DNA from 2 places in the Streptomyces sp. NPDC004667 genome. Region 2 is predicted to be linked to the other one. Evidence: riboswitches for the same ligand, from Rfam matches in the RefSeq annotation. Region 2 holds a riboswitch; the other holds the start of a gene.
What was found. A riboswitch is a leader RNA that binds a small molecule or an ion and turns the genes downstream of it on or off. The one in region 2 is predicted to bind glycine.
Positions count from the first base shown of each region.

Region 1 (9,566 bases), on a different contig from region 2:
GAGACAGCTCGCGCTCCGGTGTCGTGGAGCCCCCGGCGGGGCCTTCGGTACGGTCCGGCAGCGGGTCCGGGCCGATCAGGCCCGCCCGGTGGGCCCTGACGCCCGCCCGGACGGCCCAGAAGTACGTGACGAGCGCCATGGCGGCCACCAGGGCGATGTCGACGCCTCCGGGCAGGACGCCGCGGCCGCCGAAGTCGGTGGAGCCGAGGAGGGACAGGAGGGACAGGGCGCCCAGGAAGAAGACGATCCACCAGGCCGGGGCGAACTGGCGCAGGAGGTCCCGTTCGCCCTTGCGGGACAGGACCAGGGCGGCGATCGGGGCGGCCAGCAGGGTCAGGGCGGTGACGATGCCGGTGTTGGGCCACTGCGACCAGTAGAGGGCGCAGGCGGCGAAGACGAAGGTCAGCGGGCACAGGACCGTCGCGGCGGGGAGCCGGAAGGGGCGGGGCAGGCCGGGCCTGGTGCGGCGCAGGACGCCGACCGCGACCGGCCCGATCAGGTACGAGATCACCATCGCGGCCGAGATGACCGGGGCCAGGGTCTTCCAGCTGTGGCCGACGGTCACCAGGAGGAGGACGGAGAAGCCCAGGTTCATCCACATCGCCGGGCGGGCGGTGCCGTAGACCGGGTGGGTCTCCTTGAGCCGCTTGGGGAAGAAGCCCGTCTCGGAGAGGTTCTGCACCATGTACGCGGCGGAGGCCACGTTGGCGATGTTGGAGCCGGCGGGGGAGATGAAGGCGCCGAACTGGAGCATCACCACGACCCAGTGGATCATCAGCAGCTTGGCGAGCTCGGCGAAGGGACTGTTGAAGTTCACGCCCGACCAGCCGCCGGCCTGCGCCAGGTGCTCCGGCGGTACGGATCCCAGGAAGGCCGTCTGCAGGGCGAGGTAGATCACCAGGCCCAGGGAGAGCGAGCCGACCAGGGCGATCGGGATGGCCCGGCCGGGGTTCCTGGCGGCCCCGCCGAGGTTGACCACGGCCTGGAAGCCGTTGAAGGCGAAGACGACGCCCGAGGTGGTGACGGCGGTCAGGACGGCCGTCCAGCCGTTCGGGGCGAAGCCGCCGTGGGCGCTGAAGTTCTCGGTGTGGAAGCCCGAGGCGACCAGGGCGACGACGGCGAGGACCGGGATGGCGAACTTGACCAGGGTCAGCCCGGCGTTGATCTTCGCGAGGAGCTGGACCGACCAGTAGCAGGACAGCCACAGCAGCACGGTCAGCGCGAGCGCCACCGCCATGCCGAAGGCGGTCAGCTCGTGGGACCCGGCGTCCACCAGGTCACCGGCCCAGCCGAAGCTCCAAGAGGACATGTACTGCGTCGCGGCGATCGACTCGATGGGGATCAGCGAGGCGACCGCGATCCACACCGCCCAGCCGGTGATGAAGCCGAGCACCGGGCCGTGCGAGAGGGCGCCGTAGCGGGCCATGCCGCCCGGGATCGGGTAGGCCGCGCCCACCTCGGCGTAGGTCATGGCGATCATGCCGATGAAGACCGCGCCGATGACCCAGGCGACGAGCGCCGCCGGGCCCGCGACCTGGGCGGCCGTACCGGCGCCGAAGAGCCAGCCGGAGCCGAAGATCGAGCCGATGCCGATCATGATCAGCGCGAAGAGGCTGAGCCCCTTTCGGTTCGCCGCGCTCATGTCCATGGAGGGTGTCCGTCCTGAGGGAGATGCCTTTATTGCGACCCTATTTGCCGATTTTTTAATGTTTCAGAGGCGATAGGTGGCATCCACCAGGGACTTAGGTCATGAAAGGGGCCCGACCCCGTGGAAACGCGGCCGGGCCCCACCGCGGCTGCTTAGAGCGACGGGTACAGCGGGAACTTCGCGGCGAGCGCGGAGACGCGCGCCTTGAGGTCGTCGGCGTCGTACGACGGCTTCAGGGCCTGCGCGATGATCTCGGCGACCTCGGTGAAGGCCTCGGCGTCGAAACCGCGGGTGGCCAGCGCCGGCGTGCCGATCCGCAGACCCGAGGTGACCATCGGGGGCCGCGGGTCGTTCGGGATCGCGTTGCGGTTGACCGTGATGCCGACCTCGTGGAGGCGGTCCTCGGCCTGCTGACCGTCCAGCTCGGAGTTGCGCAGGTCGACCAGGACCAGGTGCACGTCGGTGCCGCCGGTGAGGACGTCCACGCCCACGGCCTTGACGTCGTCCTGCACCAGGCGGGCGGCGAGGATCTTCGCGCCCTCCAGGGTGCGCTCCTGGCGCTCCTTGAACTCGGGCGAGGCCGCGACCTTGAAGGAGACCGCCTTGGCCGCGATCACGTGCTCCAGCGGACCGCCCTGCTGGCCCGGGAAGACCGCGGAGTTGATCTTCTTGGCCAGCTCCTGCGTCGACAGGATGACACCGCCGCGCGGACCGCCGAGGGTCTTGTGCGTGGTGGTGGTGACGACGTGGGCGTGCGGCACCGGGTTCGGGTGCAGACCCGCGGCGACCAGACCGGCGAAGTGCGCCATGTCGACCATCAGGTACGCGCCGACCTCGTCCGCGATGCGGCGGAAGGCGGCGAAGTCCAGCTGGCGCGGGTACGCGGACCAGCCGGCGACGATCAGCTGCGGCTTGGACTCCTTGGCGAGGCGCTCGACCTCGGCCATGTCGACCTCGCCGGTCTCGTCGACGTGGTACGGGACCACGTTGTAGAGCTTGCCGGAGAAGTTGATCTTCATGCCGTGGGTCAGGTGACCGCCGTGGGCCAGGTTCAGGCCCATGATCGTGTCGCCCGGCTTGAGCAGCGCGAACATCGCGGCGGCGTTGGCCTGCGCACCGGAGTGCGGCTGGACGTTCGCGGCCTCGGCGCCGAACAGCGCCTTGATGCGGTCGATCGCGATCTGCTCGACCACGTCGACGTGCTCGCAGCCGCCGTAGTAGCGGCGGCCGGGGTAGCCCTCGGCGTACTTGTTGGTCAGGACCGAGCCCTGGGCCTCCATGACGGCGACCGGAGCGAAGTTCTCCGACGCGATCATTTCCAGGGTCGACTGCTGGCGCACGAGCTCCGCGTCGACGGCCGCGGCGACGTCCGGGTCGAGCTCGTGGAGCGGGGTGTTCAGAACGGACATCAGGATCCCCTGGGGTGTCAGTTGTCGGAGTGGGTGAGCGCGGCGTACTCGTCGGCGGAGAGCACGTCCTTCGGCTCCTCCGAGAGGCGCACCTTGAACAGCCAGCCACCCTCGAACGGAGCGGTGTTGACGAGCGCCGGGTCGTCCACGACGTCCTGGTTGGCCTCGACGACCTCACCGGAGACGGGGGAGTACAGGTCGCTGACCGACTTGGTCGACTCCAGCTCGCCACAGGTCTCGCCCTCGGTGACGGTGTCGCCGACCGCGGGGAGCTGGGCGTAGACGACGTCACCGAGCGCGTTGGCCGCGAACTCCGTGATGCCGACCGTCGCGACGCCGTCCACGGCGTCCGACAGCCACTCGTGCTCCTTGGTGTAACGCAGCTGCTGGGGGTTGCTCATGACCTGATTCTCCTGGATGCGGGGGAGTGGATGTGAACAGTGGTCTCGCGGACCGAGACGGGCGCCGGGGCGCCGGGACACGGCCGTACGGCCGGCCGTGCGGCTGCGGCGACTACTTCTGCCGCTTGTAGAACGGCAGGGCCACGACCTCGTACGCCTCATGCGTACCGCGAATGTCCACGCCGACGCCGGAGGTCCCGGGCGCGGCGTGCTCCGCGTCGACGTACGCCATCGCGATCGGCTTGCCCAGCGTCGGGGACGGGGCGCCGGAGGTGACCTCGCCGATGACCTCGCCGCCGGCGACGACCGGGAATCCGGCGCGCGGGACGCGGCGGCCCTCGGCGATCAGGCCGACCAGCTTGCGCGGCGGCTTGGTGGCGGCGGCCTCGGCGGCGGCCTCCAGGGCGGCGCGGCCGACGAAGTCACCCTCCTTCTCGAACTTCACGACCCGGCCCAGCCCGGCGTCGAAGGGGGTGAGGGAGGTGGTCAGCTCGTGCCCGTACAGCGGCATGCCCGCCTCCAGGCGCAGCGTGTCGCGGCAGGACAGGCCCGCCGGGACCAGACCCGCGTCCTTGCCGGCCTCGGTCAGCGCCTGCCACAGCTCCACGGCGTGCTCGGGGGAGACGAACAGCTCGAAGCCGTCCTCGCCCGTGTAGCCCGTACGCGCGATCAGCGCCGGCACGCCCGCGACGGTGCCCGGCAGGCCCGCGTAGTACTTCAGGCCGTCCAGGTCGGCGTCGGTCAGCGACTTCAGGATGCCGGGGGACTCCGGACCCTGGACGGCGATCAGCGCGTAGGCGTCGCGGTCGTCGCGGACCTCGGCGTCGAAGCCGGCGGCGCGCTCGGTGAGGGCGTCCAGGACGACCTGGGCGTTGGAGGCGTTGGCGACGACCATGAACTCGGTCTCGCCCAGGCGGTAGACGATCAGGTCGTCCAGGATCCCGCCGTCCTCCTGACAGATGTGCGTGTAGCGGGCGCGGCCGACGCCGACGGTGGAGATGTTGCCCACCAGCGCGTAGTCCAGGACCTTGACGGCCTCGGGGCCGGTCAGCGTGATCTCGCCCATGTGGGACAGGTCGAACAGGCCGGCCTTGGTCCGTACGGCGTTGTGCTCGTCGCGCTCACTCGCGTAGCGCAGCGGCATGTCCCAGCCCGCGAAGTCGGTCATGGTCGCACCGAGCGAGCGGTGCAGCGCGTCGAGCGCGGTCAGGCGGGGGGCAGTGCTCATGGGTGTGGCTCCCGGGTCCCAGGGCATGACATGACGAGGACGATCCTCCCCATCTGTCATCGGAACCTGAGAGGTTCGCCGAGAGTTCCCGCGACACGGCGGGACGCCCTGGCTTGCACCTTGGGTGGAGCGCGCGGCGGCCGTCGGGGGACGGACACGTCGTCGCTCGCTTTTCAGATCTGCCTCATCCACGCGGTACGGGGCCTGAGAGATTCAAGGGAGGTACTTGCTCCTTCGGCGCCCGGGCACGGCCTCACGGCGTGCCGGGACTCTCCCGCGCGGATTCAAGCGGCCGGTATGCAGTTGGTGTCCAGATGGCGCACATCATTGCACGGGACGCTCGGGAGCGGGCAGTGGGGCCCTGGAAGAACGGACGGGACCGGAACCGAGGCCACCGGATTACCGTCTCTTTACACTCAGTGGGCACGGGGTCCAGGCGACCCGATTCGGGGGGAGACGATCACTGTGCGGAGATTCGGAGTGCTGGCGGCGACGGGAACGGTGGACGGGGTCCCGGCCCAGCGCAGTACGCGGCCGCGGCCGGCCGGCCGGATCCGCGACCTGCGCGGCACGGCGGTGGCCGGGCCGCGGCGGCTCGGATTCCCCGCCGGGGACATCGTGGTGGTCTCCGGCCTGCCCGGCGGCGGCAAGAGCACCCTGATCAAGCGGGCGGCCGAGGACGGCGGCATCGACTCCCAGGACGTCCGCGAGCGCTGGGAGCGCCGGATGCCCGGGGCACTGCCGTACGCCGCGTACCGGCCGCTGGTGCGGGCCGCGCACTACTGGGGCCTGTGGCGGCGGCTGCGCACCGGGGACTCCGTCGTGGTCCACGACTGCGGCACCCAGGTGTGGGTGCGGGGGATGCTCGCCGCCGCCGCCCGGCGGCGCGGCAGGTCGCTGCACCTGCTCCTGCTGGACACCACGGCCGAGGAGGCCCGCTCCGGGCAGCGGGCGCGGGGGCGCCGGGTCTCGGCGTACGCCTTCGCGCGCCACCGGGGTGCGGTGGGGCGGCTGCTGCGGGACGCCGAGGCCGGTCGCCTGCCGGCGGGATGCGACTCCGCGGTCATCCTGGACCGCCGCTCGGCGGCGGCGGTGACCCGGATCTGCTTCTTCTAGGGCTGCTTCGCCTCCGGGGCGCAGATGCCGTGCTCTCAGGGGCCCTGTGCGGGCTGCGGGTCGAGGGGGGTGGGGACGCGCGAAGGGCGCTCGGGGTGGGGCGGTAGCCTCGGGGCGACATCGGGGCGCGACCGTACGGAGGCAGGGGTACATGCAGGGCAGCGGCTGGCCGGCGAACGAGTTGGAACAGGTCCTCGGGGCGGCGCTCGGCCGCCCGGACGCCGGACCGCAGATCCTGGAGGTCCTCGGCCGCAGCCGGCTCTGGGTGCCCCTGCCCCACGGCGGCAGTCCCGACCACGCCGCCCTCGACCTCCCGACGATGCTGATCGGCGGGGAGGCGTACGTCCCCGTCTACAGCTCGGAGGCCCAGTTCCGGCACGGCGCCGGCCCCACCATGGACTTCGCCGTCGCCCCCGCCGTCGAGTTCGCCCGCGGCCTGCCCCCGCAGCTCGGCATCGCGGTGAACCCGGAGGGCGCCGTCGGGGTGCCGCTGCCCCCCGCCGTCGTCGCCGAGCTGTGCCGCGCCGGCCGGACCCCGCTCGACGGCCCCGCCAGCGGTGGCCGCGTCCGGCTCTACGAGCCCGACTGGCAGGAGGACCCCGTCGACTTCCTGGCCGCCGCCGCCGAGGAGTTCCGGGCCACCGGCGTGGTCACCGCCGCGCACCGCTGCCTCGCCAGCGTCGAGGCCGGCCCCCCGCAGCTCTACATCGGGGTCCAGCTGGTGGGATGGGATCCCGGGACGCGCGCGGCCCCGCTGGAGGCCCTCGGCCGCGCCCTGGCCCGCGTACCCGCGCCCTGGCCCGTGCAGTTGATCCTCCTGGAGGCGGCCGAGGACCCGGTCACGGACTGGATTCGTGAGCGCGTACGCCCCTTCTACCTTCCCTAGCGCCGCTTAAGCTGGTTGGTACGGGTGGACGACGGGCGGACGAAGAGGGGTACCGGGTGAGTGCGTCAGGCACGGCCGCGGCCGGGCAGGTCGAGCACATGCTGCGCCAGGTGACTCCCGGGCGCTATGAGAGTTATGAGTCATTCCTGCACGCCCTCACCGAGGGCAGGCTGTGGATGCTGCTGTGGCAGGGGCAACCGGGCTCGCCCGACGCCCAGTACGGCGGCATGGAGGTCGAGGGCCTCGGGTACGCGCCCTGCGTGACCTCGCCCCAGGAGCTGGCCGCCAGCGGCTGGAACCGCGGTTACGAGGTCGTCACCGGCCGGGACATCGCCCGCGCCCTCTACCCCGACCGCTGGGGGCTGTGGGTCAACCCGCACGCCCCGGGCGGCGGCCTCGGCGTGCCCTGGGCCGACCTGCGCCGCGTCGCCACCGGCCTGGACCGGATGCCCGCGGGCCCGTTGCGGCTCTCCGAGCCCGCCCTGGAGCTCCCGCAGTTCTACGGGCTGCTGACCCAGCACGCGCACCGTACCCCGGCCGTCAGGTCACTGCGCCGCGCGTGGGTCCAGCCCGCGCTCGGGACGGCCTACCTCGCGGTGGGGCTCGACCTGTACGACGCCTCCGCGCCCGCGCTGGAATCCGTACGCGAGATGATGCGCCAGTCGGTCGGGGCCGTCCCCGAGGGCGTGCCGGTGTGCACGGTCGCGCTGGCGGACGAGCACGACCCGGTGGCGATGTGGCTGCGGGCGCAGACCAGGCCGTTCTACGACCGCGAGGGCCAGGCCGCGACGTACTGACCCACGCGGAAAACCACTTGACCGGCTCCCGCGGGCCGGATCGGGGCCCCGTGCCGACCCTTCTACAGGGAGTCGCGCGGGTGTGCCCGGAGCCTGAGACGGGCACCTTCGACGGACCTTCGGCCGTCGGGAACCACGGTTCCCGGCGGCTTTCGCCTTGTCCGGATATCACCGCTGTTGGACGTCCAATTGACGCACTCATCCTATGGGTTGGCCGTCATGTCCGTTTGCGCACCGAACGGACGGTCTTGCTCCGCTGAGCCGTGAGCGGAGTCCGGATAACGGGAACCGGGGCGTCAGATCACGGTTGCGCATCCATTCATCTGCGGGTCTGGCGGCTGGTCGAGCGCCCGATGAAGACTCCCCACCCAAGAGCCGGTCAGTCCTCCAGGGCGCGGCTCGGCACGTGGACTTGGCTTGTTGTTTCACACAGCACCTCCTGCACTTCCCGTACTTCACGCACCTCCTGCACCTCGGCTGCACCGCACCTCGCTCCGCACGGCAATTCGCACAGCAGTTCGTAATACCTGCAGTTCGCAGCACCTTGCAGTCCGCAGTTCGCAGTCCGCACCTCCCACCGCACTTCGCACGCGTTCCACGTGTCCCGAGCACTCCGAGCGCCACTCCGCACCAACGCCGCCACAGCGGCGGGCATGGGCCGGCCACCCGTCGGCCGAGAGGGGTCCCCACCACGATGACGGCACCACTGCACGACACGAGCGCGGAAACGCCCGCACCCGTGTCCGTAGCCGACGTCCCTGCCAAGGCCATCGAAGGCCGCTCGCCCGGCCGCATCGCCTGGATGCGGCTCAAGCGCGACAAGGTCGCGCTGACCGGCGGCGTGGTCGTGATCCTCCTGATCCTGGTGGCGGTCTTCGCGCCGCTGATCGTGGGCCTGCTGGGCCACGATCCCAACGAGTTCCACGAGGACATGATCGACCCGGACCTGGGCACGCCGCTCGGCTCCTTCGGCGGCATCAGCTCCGACTTCCTGCTGGGCGTCGAACCGACCAACGGCCGCGACGTGTTCAGCCGGATCGTCTACGGCGCCCGCATCTCCCTGGTCGTCGCCTTCCTGGCGGCCTTCGTCTCGGTCGTCCTGGGCAGCCTGCTCGGCGCCCTGGCCGGCTTCCTCGGCGGCTGGGTCGACGCCGTCATCAGCCGCGTGATGGACCTGCTGCTGGCCTTCCCGCAGCTGCTGTTCACCATCGCCCTGGTCTCCGTGGTCCCCAACTCCCTCTGGGGGTTCGAGGGTTCGGGCGTCCGGATGGGCGTGCTGATCGTCGTCATCGGCTTCTTCGGCTGGCCGTACATCGGCCGCATCGTCCGCGGCCAGACGATCTCCCTGCGTGAACGCGAGTACGTCGAGGCCGCACGCAGCCTCGGCGCGGGCCGCGGCTACATCCTGATCAAGGAGCTGCTGCCCAACCTGATCGCGCCGATCCTCGTCTACTCGACGCTGATCATTCCGACCAACATCCTGACGGAAGCGGCCCTCAGCTTCCTGGGCGCCGGCGTCAAGCCGCCCACGGCCTCCTGGGGAAAGATGCTCTCCGACGCCGTCCCCATCTACCAGGACGACCCCATGTACATGGTGGTCCCGGGTATCACGATCTTCATCACCGTCCTGGCGTTCAACCTCTTCGGGGACGGGCTGCGTGACGCACTCGACCCCAAGGGCAGCTGAACCGCTTCTTCGATTCACCCACCTCTGGAGGTTGGACAACCGTGATCCGCAGAAAGCAGGCACTCGCGATCACCGCCGTGATCGCCGCCCTGTCGCTGACCGCCGCGTGCGGTGGCAACGACAAGAAGGCCGACAGCAGCGACGACAAGGGGGACAAGGGCTACAGCGGCGCCACCGCCGCCGTGGTCAACGCCTCCGACGCCAAGGGCGGCGAGCTGAAGCTCTGGTCCCCGCAGGACGTCGACTTCCTCGACCCGGCGCGCGCCTACTACGGCTTCGTGTGGAACCTGCAGCGCCTCTACATCCGCCAGCTGTACGCCTACGACAGCAAGCCCGGCGCGGCCGGCACCAAGCTGGTCCCGGACCTCGCCGCGGGCGAGCCCGTCCTGAGCAA
Region 1 is NZ_JBEXKC010000002.1:158,061-167,626, forward strand. It holds gene ABZW32_RS01790 (APC family permease) at 1-1,648, opposite strand, end outside; gene glyA (serine hydroxymethyltransferase) at 1,801-3,057, opposite strand; gene gcvH (glycine cleavage system protein GcvH) at 3,075-3,458, opposite strand; gene gcvT (glycine cleavage system aminomethyltransferase GcvT) at 3,571-4,686, opposite strand; glycine riboswitch at 4,870-4,973, opposite strand; gene ABZW32_RS01810 (AAA family ATPase) at 5,188-5,802, shown strand; gene ABZW32_RS01815 (enhanced serine sensitivity protein SseB) at 5,954-6,688, shown strand; gene ABZW32_RS01820 (enhanced serine sensitivity protein SseB C-terminal domain-containing protein) at 6,745-7,485, shown strand; gene ABZW32_RS01825 (ABC transporter permease) at 8,180-9,172, shown strand; gene ABZW32_RS01830 (ABC transporter substrate-binding protein) at 9,214-9,566, shown strand, end outside.
Region 1: another riboswitch for glycine. It lies ahead of gcvT (glycine cleavage system aminomethyltransferase GcvT); the one in region 2 lies ahead of gcvP (aminomethyl-transferring glycine dehydrogenase).

Region 2 (9,566 bases):
ATCAGGGCCGAGACCCCGCTCGCGCCCAGCGACAGCGCGAGCACGAGCAGGGTCTCGGTCCGCAGCAGACCCCGCCGCCCGTCCCCGCGCAGTTCTCCGACCACCGGCTCCGGCTCCGCCCGCACGCCCGACTCCCGTCCCGCCAACCACCGCGTCATCCTGTTCCGACCACCCCATACTGCCTCCTCGGGGGCCGGAGCGGATCACCGGTCAGCGCCGGACGGCCCCGGTGGCGTCCTCCTCCTGTTCCTCCAGGCCCACGGGCCAGGTGTGGACCGGGTCGCCCTTGTGCATCAGCTCGCTGTAGCGGCGGGTGGTGGCCGCCAGGGCGGCGTCCCGCTCCAGCCCTGCGGCGAGCGCCCGGTGGTAGGTGTCCACCTGCCAGGTCGCCCCGTTCACCCGGCGCCGGCAGCGCTCCTCGATGATCCCGAGGTACAGGTCCCGGTCGGCGGGTTCGATCCCCCAGGCGTCCAGCCCGGCCGCGGCCATCGGCAGCAGCTCGTCCAGCACCAGGCGCACCGCGGGCACGCTCACCAGTCCCCCGGCCCGGCCGCGGCGCGGCCAGCGGATCCGGGCGTCGATCCCGTAGCGGCAGGCTGCGTCGAAGTTGGCCTCCGCCTCCGCGAACGGCATCCGGGTCCACACGGGGCGCTGCTCGTCCGCGAGGGTCCGTACGAGCCCGTAGTAGAAGGCGGCGTTGGCGACGACGTCGGCCACCGTCGGCCCGGCCGGCAGCACCCTGTTCTCCACCCGCAGGTGCGGCACCCCGTCGGCGACCCCGTAGACGGGGCGGTTCCAGCGGTAGACCGTCCCGTTGTGCAGCACCAGCTCCTGCAGGCTCGGCACGCCGCCCTCCGCCAGGACCCGCAGCGGCTCCTCCTCGTCGCAGATCGGCAGCAGGGAGGGGAAGAAGCGGACGTTCTCGGCGAACAGTTCGTACGCCGAGTCCACCCACCGCTCCCCGAACCAGGTGCGCGGCCGCACCCCCTGCGCCTGGAGCTCCGGGGGCCGGGTGTCGGTGGCCTGGGTGAACAGCGGCGGACGCGATTCGCGCCACAGCTCCCGCCCGAAGAGGAACGGCGAGTTGGCGCCCACCGCTATCTGCACGGCGGTCACCGCCTGCGCCGCGTTCCACACGTGCGCGAACCGCGCCGGGGTCACCTGGAGGTGCAGCTGTACGGAGGTGCAGGCGGCCTCCGGCACGATCGACCCGGTGCTCCAGGTCAGCCGCTCCACCCCGTCGATGTCGAGGGTGAAGTCCTCGCCGCGCATCATCAGGATCTGCTCGTTGAGCAGCGAGTAGCGGTCCACGGCCGAGAGGTTGGCCAGGGCGAGGTCGGAGCGGGAGATGGTCGGCAGGATGCCGATCATCACGACCCCCGCATCGATCTCCGCGGCCTGCCGGTGGGCGTAGTGCAGCCCCGCGCTCAGCTCTTCGGCGAGCTGGTCGAATACCCGGCCGTCGAGACGGTGCGGGAGTACGTTCACCTCCAGATTGAACATTCCGAGTTCGGTCTGGAAATCGGGGCTCGCAATCTTCTCCAGTACCTGTGCATTCACCATGCGCGGCAAACCGTCGGCACCCGCGAGATTCAGCTCGATCTCCAGTCCCATCATGTTCTTGGGCCGATCGAACCTCTTCTCCGCCAGAAGGCGCTCCAGTCCCTCCAGGCACTCGTGGAGCTTCCTCCGATACCGATGCCGATCGGACAGGTCGAATCCTCCTGCCACGACCTTCTCCCCCATCGAAGCGTCCCTCCTCGTGTGGCCCGGAACGGTGCACCCGGGCGCGCGTTACGGTCGATGATGCCCAGCCCCGTGATCGATAACGCCGGGCCGGGCGGTCCGGCGGGGAGCGCGCGCCGGTATGGCCTGATGGGCGCTTCGGCACATTCACCTGGCAACTCGCCGTATGCAAATTCCCCGTAGACTGTGCCGATTCCCGATAACAGGCGCTTTCCAGCCGAGCACCCTTCGGGTAACCTCCGAGGTCAGCGCGACCCGTTCGCGCACAACCGGCATGAATAGCCTGACAGCGGGACCGGTATCCGCCTTGTCGGCAATAGGTGGGACAGCTAGCCGAAACACCGCGTGAACACATGTCGTATAAACTCCGCAAACGAGGCAGAGAGTTGGCGCGCGGCCATTGCCCCTCAGCCCCCCTCTGGCCCCAGAATGCGACAGCGCCGTCCGCACCTTCCCCCGTACCACAGGTCTCCCAAGTGAGAGGCGACCCACCATGCCGCTGCATGTTCCCCCGGCTCCCGCGCCCGCCCTGCGCAGCGTCCTCGCGGCACTCGGTTCCCCCACCGCCGTCCACGAGGCGCACACTCCGTCCCTGCGCGCGCTCCAAGGGCCGGTGACCGCCGAACTCCCGCTTCCGGTGCACGTGCTCGACCGGCTCGACGGGTCCGGCCGCCCGGCGGGCGGCCGACCGCCGCGCACCCGGCTGACCGGGTGGCGGTTCCTGATCCGCAGCGGCGACCGTTTCGTCGCCGCGGCCGACACCCGGCTGACCCCGGACGGGTGGGCCTTCTCCCACTTCTTCGAAGGGCCCTACGTCGCCGCCACCGAACGCGCCCTGCGCCAGGCCGAGTCGCTCGGCAAGGGGTACCAGCCCCGGCTGCTGTCCGTACCCGAGCTGTACATGCTGACACTGTGGCTGCACGGGGCGGTCGGCGCCGACGCCGCGGCCGGCCTGCCCGCCGCCGCCGACCTGCTGGTGCCCCTGGCACCGGCGCCACCCGGGATCGCCGCGTTCCGGCCGCACCCCGTATCGGAACTGCTGCCCGTACTGACCCACCGGCTGACCCGGTCGGCCCCGCCCGTCCCGCCCCCGGTGGCCGCCCCGGCCGCCTGAGGGGCCGCCCCGCCGTTGGCCTGTTCGGGGTGGCCCGGGTTGCCCATTCGGCCTAGTCCGCCCGGACCACCCGCGAACCATCCGAAATGACAGGGGAGTTGGCCTGAACCGCCCGCACGAGTGATGCGTCCTCAATCCATGAGGACAGCTGCCGGGAAATACCTGCGAAGCAGCCGTCGTGGGGGAAGACTGAGGACATCCTCCCCGCAGGCGCGGGGACGACCCAGGGGGACGGCCATGAATCACGCATCGAGCCGTAGCGAACAGACCACACCGCAGCGAAAGAACGCATCCATGTGCCAGCACCAGCCTGCCTGCCCGTCATCAGAGTCCGCCGACCGGGAGGCCGCGCGCCCGGTGGCCAACCACCCGGAACAGGGCTGGAGCCTGCTGTGCAACGGGGTCCTGCTCTTCGAGGACACCGGTGAGCTGCTGCCGGACGGCCAGATCATCGCTCCGCACCGCCCGCTCGCGGTGGCCTAGGCCACCTTGCACCGAGCCGGCACGAGGAAGGACCACGCGAAGGGGCCGGTCCCGGAGCTCACGCTCCAGGACCGGCCCCTTCACCGTGTCACGGGACTCAGTTGTCGTACTCGTCCAGCGGCGGGCACGAGCAGACCAGGTTGCGGTCGCCGAAGGCGCCGTCGATCCGGCGCACCGGCGGCCAGTACTTCTCGGCGGCGGTGACGCCGCCCGGGAAGACCGCCTCGTCACGGCTGTACGGGTGGTTCCACTCGCCGCCCAGGGCCGCCGCGGTGTGCGGGGCGTTGGCCAGCGGGTTGTCCTCGACCGGCCACTCGCCGCCCGCGACCCGCTCGATCTCGCCGCGGATGGCGATCATCGCGTCGCAGAAGCGGTCGATCTCGGCCAGGTCCTCGGACTCCGTCGGCTCGATCATCAGCGTGCCGGCCACCGGGAAGGACATGGTCGGCGCGTGGAAGCCGTAGTCGATCAGGCGCTTGGCGATGTCGTCCACGCTCACGCCGGTCGCCTTCGACAGCGGACGCAGGTCGATGATGCACTCGTGGGCGACCAGGTTGCCCGGACCGGTGTAGAGGACCGGGTAGTGGGGCTCCAGGCGCTTGGCGATGTAGTTCGCGCCGAGCACCGCCACCTGGGTGGCGCGCTTGAGGCCCTCGCCACCCATCAGGCGTACGTACGACCAGGAGATCGGCAGGATGCCGGCCGAGCCCCACGGCGCGGCCGAGATCGGGCCGACGCCCGTCTCCGGGCCGGCCGTCGGCTGGAGCGGGTGGTTCGGCAGGAACGGGGCCAGGTGGGCCCGGACACCGACCGGACCGACGCCCGGGCCGCCGCCGCCGTGCGGGATGCAGAAGGTCTTGTGCAGGTTCAGGTGCGAGACGTCGCCGCCGAAGTGACCCGGCTTGGCGAGGCCCACCAGGGCGTTCAGGTTGGCACCGTCGACGTAGACCTGGCCGCCGGCCTCGTGCACCTGGGCGCAGATGTCGGCGACGTGCTCCTCGAACACACCGTGCGTGGACGGGTAGGTGATCATCAGGACCGCGAGCTCGTCGCGGTACTGCTCGATCTTGGCGCGCAGGTCGTCCGCGTCCACCTCGCCGTCGTCGGCGGTCTTGACGACGACGACCTTCATGCCGGCCATCACGGCGCTGGCGGCGTTGGTGCCGTGCGCGGAGGACGGGATGAGGCAGATGGTGCGCTGCTCGTCGCCGTTGGCCCGGTGGTAAGCGCGCACGGCCAGCAGGCCGGCCAGCTCGCCCTGGGAGCCCGCGTTCGGCTGGATCGAGACCTTGTCGTATCCGGTGACCTCACAGAGACGTTCCTCCAGCTCGGTGATGAGCGTGAGGTAGCCCTCCGCCTGCTCCACCGGGGCGAACGGGTGCAGCTGACCGAATTCGGGCCAGGTCACCGGCTCCATCTCGGTGGTCGCGTTGAGCTTCATGGTGCAGGAGCCCAGCGGGATCATGCCGCGGTCCAGCGCGTAGTCCTTGTCCGAGAGCTTGCGCAGGTAGCGCAGCATCGCGGTCTCGGAGCGGTGCTGGTGGAAGACCGGGTGGCCGAGGTACGCGTCCGAGCGCAGCAGGCCCTCGGGCAGCGTGTCGGCGGTGGTCGCGTCCAGGGCCTCGATGTCCGCGCTGACGCCGAAGGCGGCCCAGACGGCGTCGAGGTCGGCGCGCAGGGTGGTCTCGTCGCAGGAGACGGAGACGTGGTCGGCGTCGACCTGGAAGAGGTTGACCCCGCCCTCACGGGCGGCGGCGACGACCTCGGCGGCCTTGCCGGGCACCCGGGCGGTGACGGTGTCGAAGAAGGAGCCGTGCACCAGCTCGACCCCGCCGGCCGTCAGGCCCGCGGCGAGGAGCGCGGCGTAGCGGTGGGTCCGGCGCGCGATCGTGCGCAGGCCGTCCGGGCCGTGGTAGACGGCGTACATGCCGGCCATGACCGCGAGCAGCACCTGGGCGGTACAGATGTTGCTGGTGGCCTTCTCGCGGCGGATGTGCTGCTCGCGGGTCTGCAGGGCCAGGCGGTACGCCTTGTTGCCGTCCGCGTCCACGGAGACGCCGACGAGGCGGCCGGGCAGCGAGCGGGCGTGCTGCTGCTGGACGGCCATGTAGCCGGCGTGCGGGCCGCCGAAGCCCATCGGGACGCCGAAGCGCTGGGTGGTGCCGACGGCGATGTCGGCGCCCAGCTCGCCCGGGGAGGTGAGCAGGGTCAGGGCGAGCAGGTCGGCGGAGACGGTGACGATGGCACCGAGCCCGTGGGCCTGGTCGATGACCGGCTTGATCGCGCGGACGGCGCCGGAGGCACCCGGGTACTGGAGCAGCACGCCGAAGACGCCGCGCTCGGCGATCTCGGCCGGGATCCCGTCGGACAGGTCGGCGACGACGACCTCGACCCCGATGGGCTCGGCGCGGGTCTCGATCACGGCGATGGTCTGCGGCAGCGCGTCGGCGTCGATCAGGAAGACCCCGCCCTTGACCTTGCCCACGCGGCGGGCCAGGGACATGGCCTCGGCGGCGGCGGTGCCCTCGTCGAGCAGGGAGGCACCGGAGGTCGGCAGGCCGGTCAGGTCGGCGACGACGGTCTGGAAGTTCAGCAGCGCTTCGAGGCGGCCCTGGGAGATCTCGGGCTGGTACGGGGTGTACGCCGTGTACCAGGCCGGGTTCTCCATGACGTTGCGCAGGATGACCGGGGGCGTGAAGGTGCCGTAGTAGCCGAGACCGATCATCGACGACAGGACCTGGTTGCGGTCGGCCAGCGAGCGGAGCTCGGCCAGCACCTCGGCCTCGGTGCGCGCCTCGGGCAGGTTCAGCGCCTCGGCGGTCTTGATCACATCCGGTACCGCGGCGGCGGTGAGTTCGTCCAGGGAGCCGTAGCCCACCTGGGCGAGCATCTTCGCCTGCGCCTCGGCATCCGGGCCGATGTGACGCTGCTCGAAGGGGATGCCTCGCTCCAGCTGGGAGAGCGGAATGCGGTTGGCGGTCATGACGGAGGCCTCCTGGTCGTATGACCTGCGAGGGGCACCACGGCGCGGGCACCCGGACGGCCTCCCCCTCTGTCATCTCAACCTGAGAGCTTCACCGGGCCGCAAGGGGATCGCCCCTGAGGTCCGGCTTTCACCGTCGGTGAGGAGAGGAACCGGTACTGCGTGCCCGGTACCCGCCCCTGCTTTCCAGAGTGGCCTCACCACGTGCGGTACGTATGCCTGAGAGATTCCGGGGAGGATTTGCTCCTTCGGCGCCTCCGTCGTACTCACTCGGAGGACTCTCCCGCACAGGGTCAACAGCCATCACCCAGCCTACCAGCGACGATCCGGAGGCTCCCCGAGTGGCCCCCTCTTGAAATATGCACTTTCGTAGTCATTACGAATGACTCGTACCACTGCGACCGTACGGAGGGACCGTGCAGACCGACATCGATCCGCGCAGCCTGATCGGCCGCAAGGCGTTCGACCGCAACGGCGCCAAGATCGGCACCGTGGACGAGGTCTACCTCGACGACGCCACTGGCGTGCCCGAATGGGCCGCCGTCCGGACCGGGCTCTTCGGACGGGACGCCTTCGTCCCCCTGGAGCCCAGCGAAGTGGTGGACGACACCCTGCGCGTGCCCTTCGAGCGTTCCTTGATCAGGGATGCACCCGATTTCGGGGTCGGGCGCCACCTGTCCCCCGAGCAGGAGCTCCAGCTCTACCACCACTACGGCCTGGACGTCTCCCTGCCGACCGACTTCCACCGCCCGCCGCCCGACGAGCGGATCTAGGCCGCCCCCTCCGCCCGCCCCACGAGCGGCAGCGGATCGGAGGACTCCAGTTCGGGATCGTCCATCCGGAAGGTGCGCACCCGCCCGGGCGGCGATCCGGGCCGCTCGAACCGTACGGTCACCCGTCCGACCCCGCTGCCCTGGACCCATCCGGGCCCGTACAGGGCGTGCCGTACGTCGCTCCCCGCCGGCCAGTACCGCGCGGCCGCCGCGTCCGGCCCGCCCGCCTCCACGACGGCCCCACCGGCGGTACCCGCACTCACGGCGGCACCGGTCCCGCCGGCCCCGTCCGGCTCGGCCGCCGCTTCCTCCCCCTCCGGCTCGACGCCCTCCGCGACGGCGCCCTCCGCGACCGCACCCGCCTCCTCCGCCTCCGCCCCGGCGCCGAGCACCTGGGCGAAGAGGTCCTCCTGCGTGTAGTCCGCGAGCCCCGTCACGCCCACCCCCAGCAGCCGCACGCCTCCGGTGGTGTCCACCCCCTCCAGCAGCCGTGCCGCGGCCTCCCGGACCACCGAGGGGTCGTCGGTCGGCCCGCGCAGGGTCTCCGAACGGGTCAGCGTGGAGAAGTCGTAGCGGCGCACCTTCAGCACGATGGTCCGGCCCGAGTGCCCGGAGGACCGCAGGCGCCCCACGCACCGGTCCGCGAGCCGCTGCACCTCGAAGCGGATCCGGACCCGGTCGTGCAGGTCCACGTCGAAGGTGTCCTCCACCGAGACCGACTTCGCGTCCCGCTCGGCGACCACGGGCCGGTCGTCCAGCCCCAGCGCCATCCGGTACAGCCCGACCCCGTGCGCCTTCCCCACCATCCGGACCAGCTCGTCCTCGCCGGCCTCGGCCAGCTCCCCCACCGTGGTGATCCCGGCCCGCCGCAGGTGCTCCCCGGTGGCCGGCCCCACCCCGGGCAGGGTCCGCACCGACATGGGCGCGAGCAGCTCCCGCTCGGTCCCGGGCTCGATCAGCAGCAGCCCGGCCGGCTTGGCCTCCTCGGAGGCCACCTTGGCCAGCATCTTCGACCCCGCCAGGCCCACCGAGCCGCTCAGCCCCGTGGCGGCCTCGATGTCGGCCCGCAGCCGCTCCCCCGTGGCCCGGGCGCTCGCCGAGTCGAAGGCCGTGCCGCCCGCCTCCAGGTCGACGAAGGCCTCGTCCAGGCTCAGGGGCTCCACCAGCGGCGACAGCTCCCGCAGCAGGCCCATGACCAGGTCGCTGACCTCCCGGTAGAGGCTGAAGCGCGGGATCAGGTAGGCGCCGTTCGGGCAGAGCCGACGGGCCTGGGCGGTCGGCATCGCCGAGTGCACCCCGAACCGCCTGGCCTCGTAGGAGGCGGTGGCCACCACACCGCGCGGCCCGAGCCCCCCGACGATTACGGCCTTGCCCCGCAGACTGGGCTTCGACGCCTGCTCGACCGAGGCGTAGAAGGCGTCCATGTCCAGGTGCAGGATGGTCGGCGCGGCTCTCACGGCACCGATGCTGCCCTACGCCACTGACAACGCGGCCACGCTCGCCCCGGTGCCGCTCAGACGGCCCGGTTGCGGCGTGCGGCCAGCTCGTCGGCGGGGTTGTGGCCCACCAGGGTCTCCCCGGTGTCCACCCGCTCCCCGTGCAGCTGCGACAGGGCGTTCTCCACGTCCCGCCACACCACGCCGACGGCGATGCCGAAGACTCCCTGCCCGCCCTGGAGCAGGCTCACCACCTGGTCCGGGGAGGTGCACTCGTAGACGGTGGCACCGTCGCTCATCAGCGTCATGCGCTCCAGATCGTGGAAACCCCTGTCGCGCAGGTGCTGGACGGCGGTGCGGATGTTCTGGAGCGCCACCCCGGTGTCCAGGAAGCGCTTGACGATCTTGAGGACGACCACGTCCCGGAAGCTGTAGAGGCGCTGCGTGCCCGACCCGTACGCGGGCCGCACGCTGGGCTCCACGAGCCCGGTCCGGGCCCAGTAGTCGAGCTGGCGGTAGGTGATCCCGGCAGCGGCGCACGCCGTCGGTCCCCGGTAGCCGACCTGCTCGGGCGCCCGAGCGTCGCTCACCGGTCCGACCGGCGCCGAAGCCGGCTGACGGTGCGCGGAGCCCTGCGCGCCGCCGTGCAGCGGGTACGGCCCAGCGTCACTGCGTGCGGGGGTGCCCCCGGTCGTACCGTCGCCCGTGATCCTCACGCCGACCCTCCGTCCTTGACCTGCCACCTTGAAGGTAGGCAGTGACCAGGGGTGCGTCAACGATCGCCACACTCGGCACGCCGAGTGATAATCACCCTGAGAGTGGTTTCCCGTACCCCATTGCGGGGAAAGGCTACTCGAATGGGCTGAAAGTTCCCGGTGGTCGACGCGGCCCGCGTTTCGCCGTGGCCGCGCCCCTCACACCCCGGCCCTCACTGCGGGCCGGTGCCGAAGTCCTCGGGTGAGATCTGGTCGAGGAACTCGCGGAACTTCTCCACCTCGTCCTCCTGCTCGTCGGGAATGGCGATTCCGGCG
Region 2 is NZ_JBEXKC010000055.1:36,597-46,162, forward strand. It holds gene ABZW32_RS26690 (CPBP family intramembrane glutamic endopeptidase) at 1-158, opposite strand, end outside; gene ABZW32_RS26695 (glutamate-cysteine ligase family protein) at 211-1,746, opposite strand; gene ABZW32_RS26700 (hypothetical protein) at 2,240-2,860, shown strand; gene ABZW32_RS26705 (DUF5999 family protein) at 3,155-3,343, shown strand; gene gcvP (aminomethyl-transferring glycine dehydrogenase) at 3,441-6,326, opposite strand; glycine riboswitch at 6,524-6,622, opposite strand; gene ABZW32_RS26715 (PRC-barrel domain-containing protein) at 6,743-7,099, shown strand; gene ABZW32_RS26720 (DNA polymerase IV) at 7,096-8,556, opposite strand; gene ABZW32_RS26725 (MerR family transcriptional regulator) at 8,613-9,251, opposite strand; gene ABZW32_RS26730 (bifunctional nuclease family protein) at 9,464-9,566, opposite strand, start outside.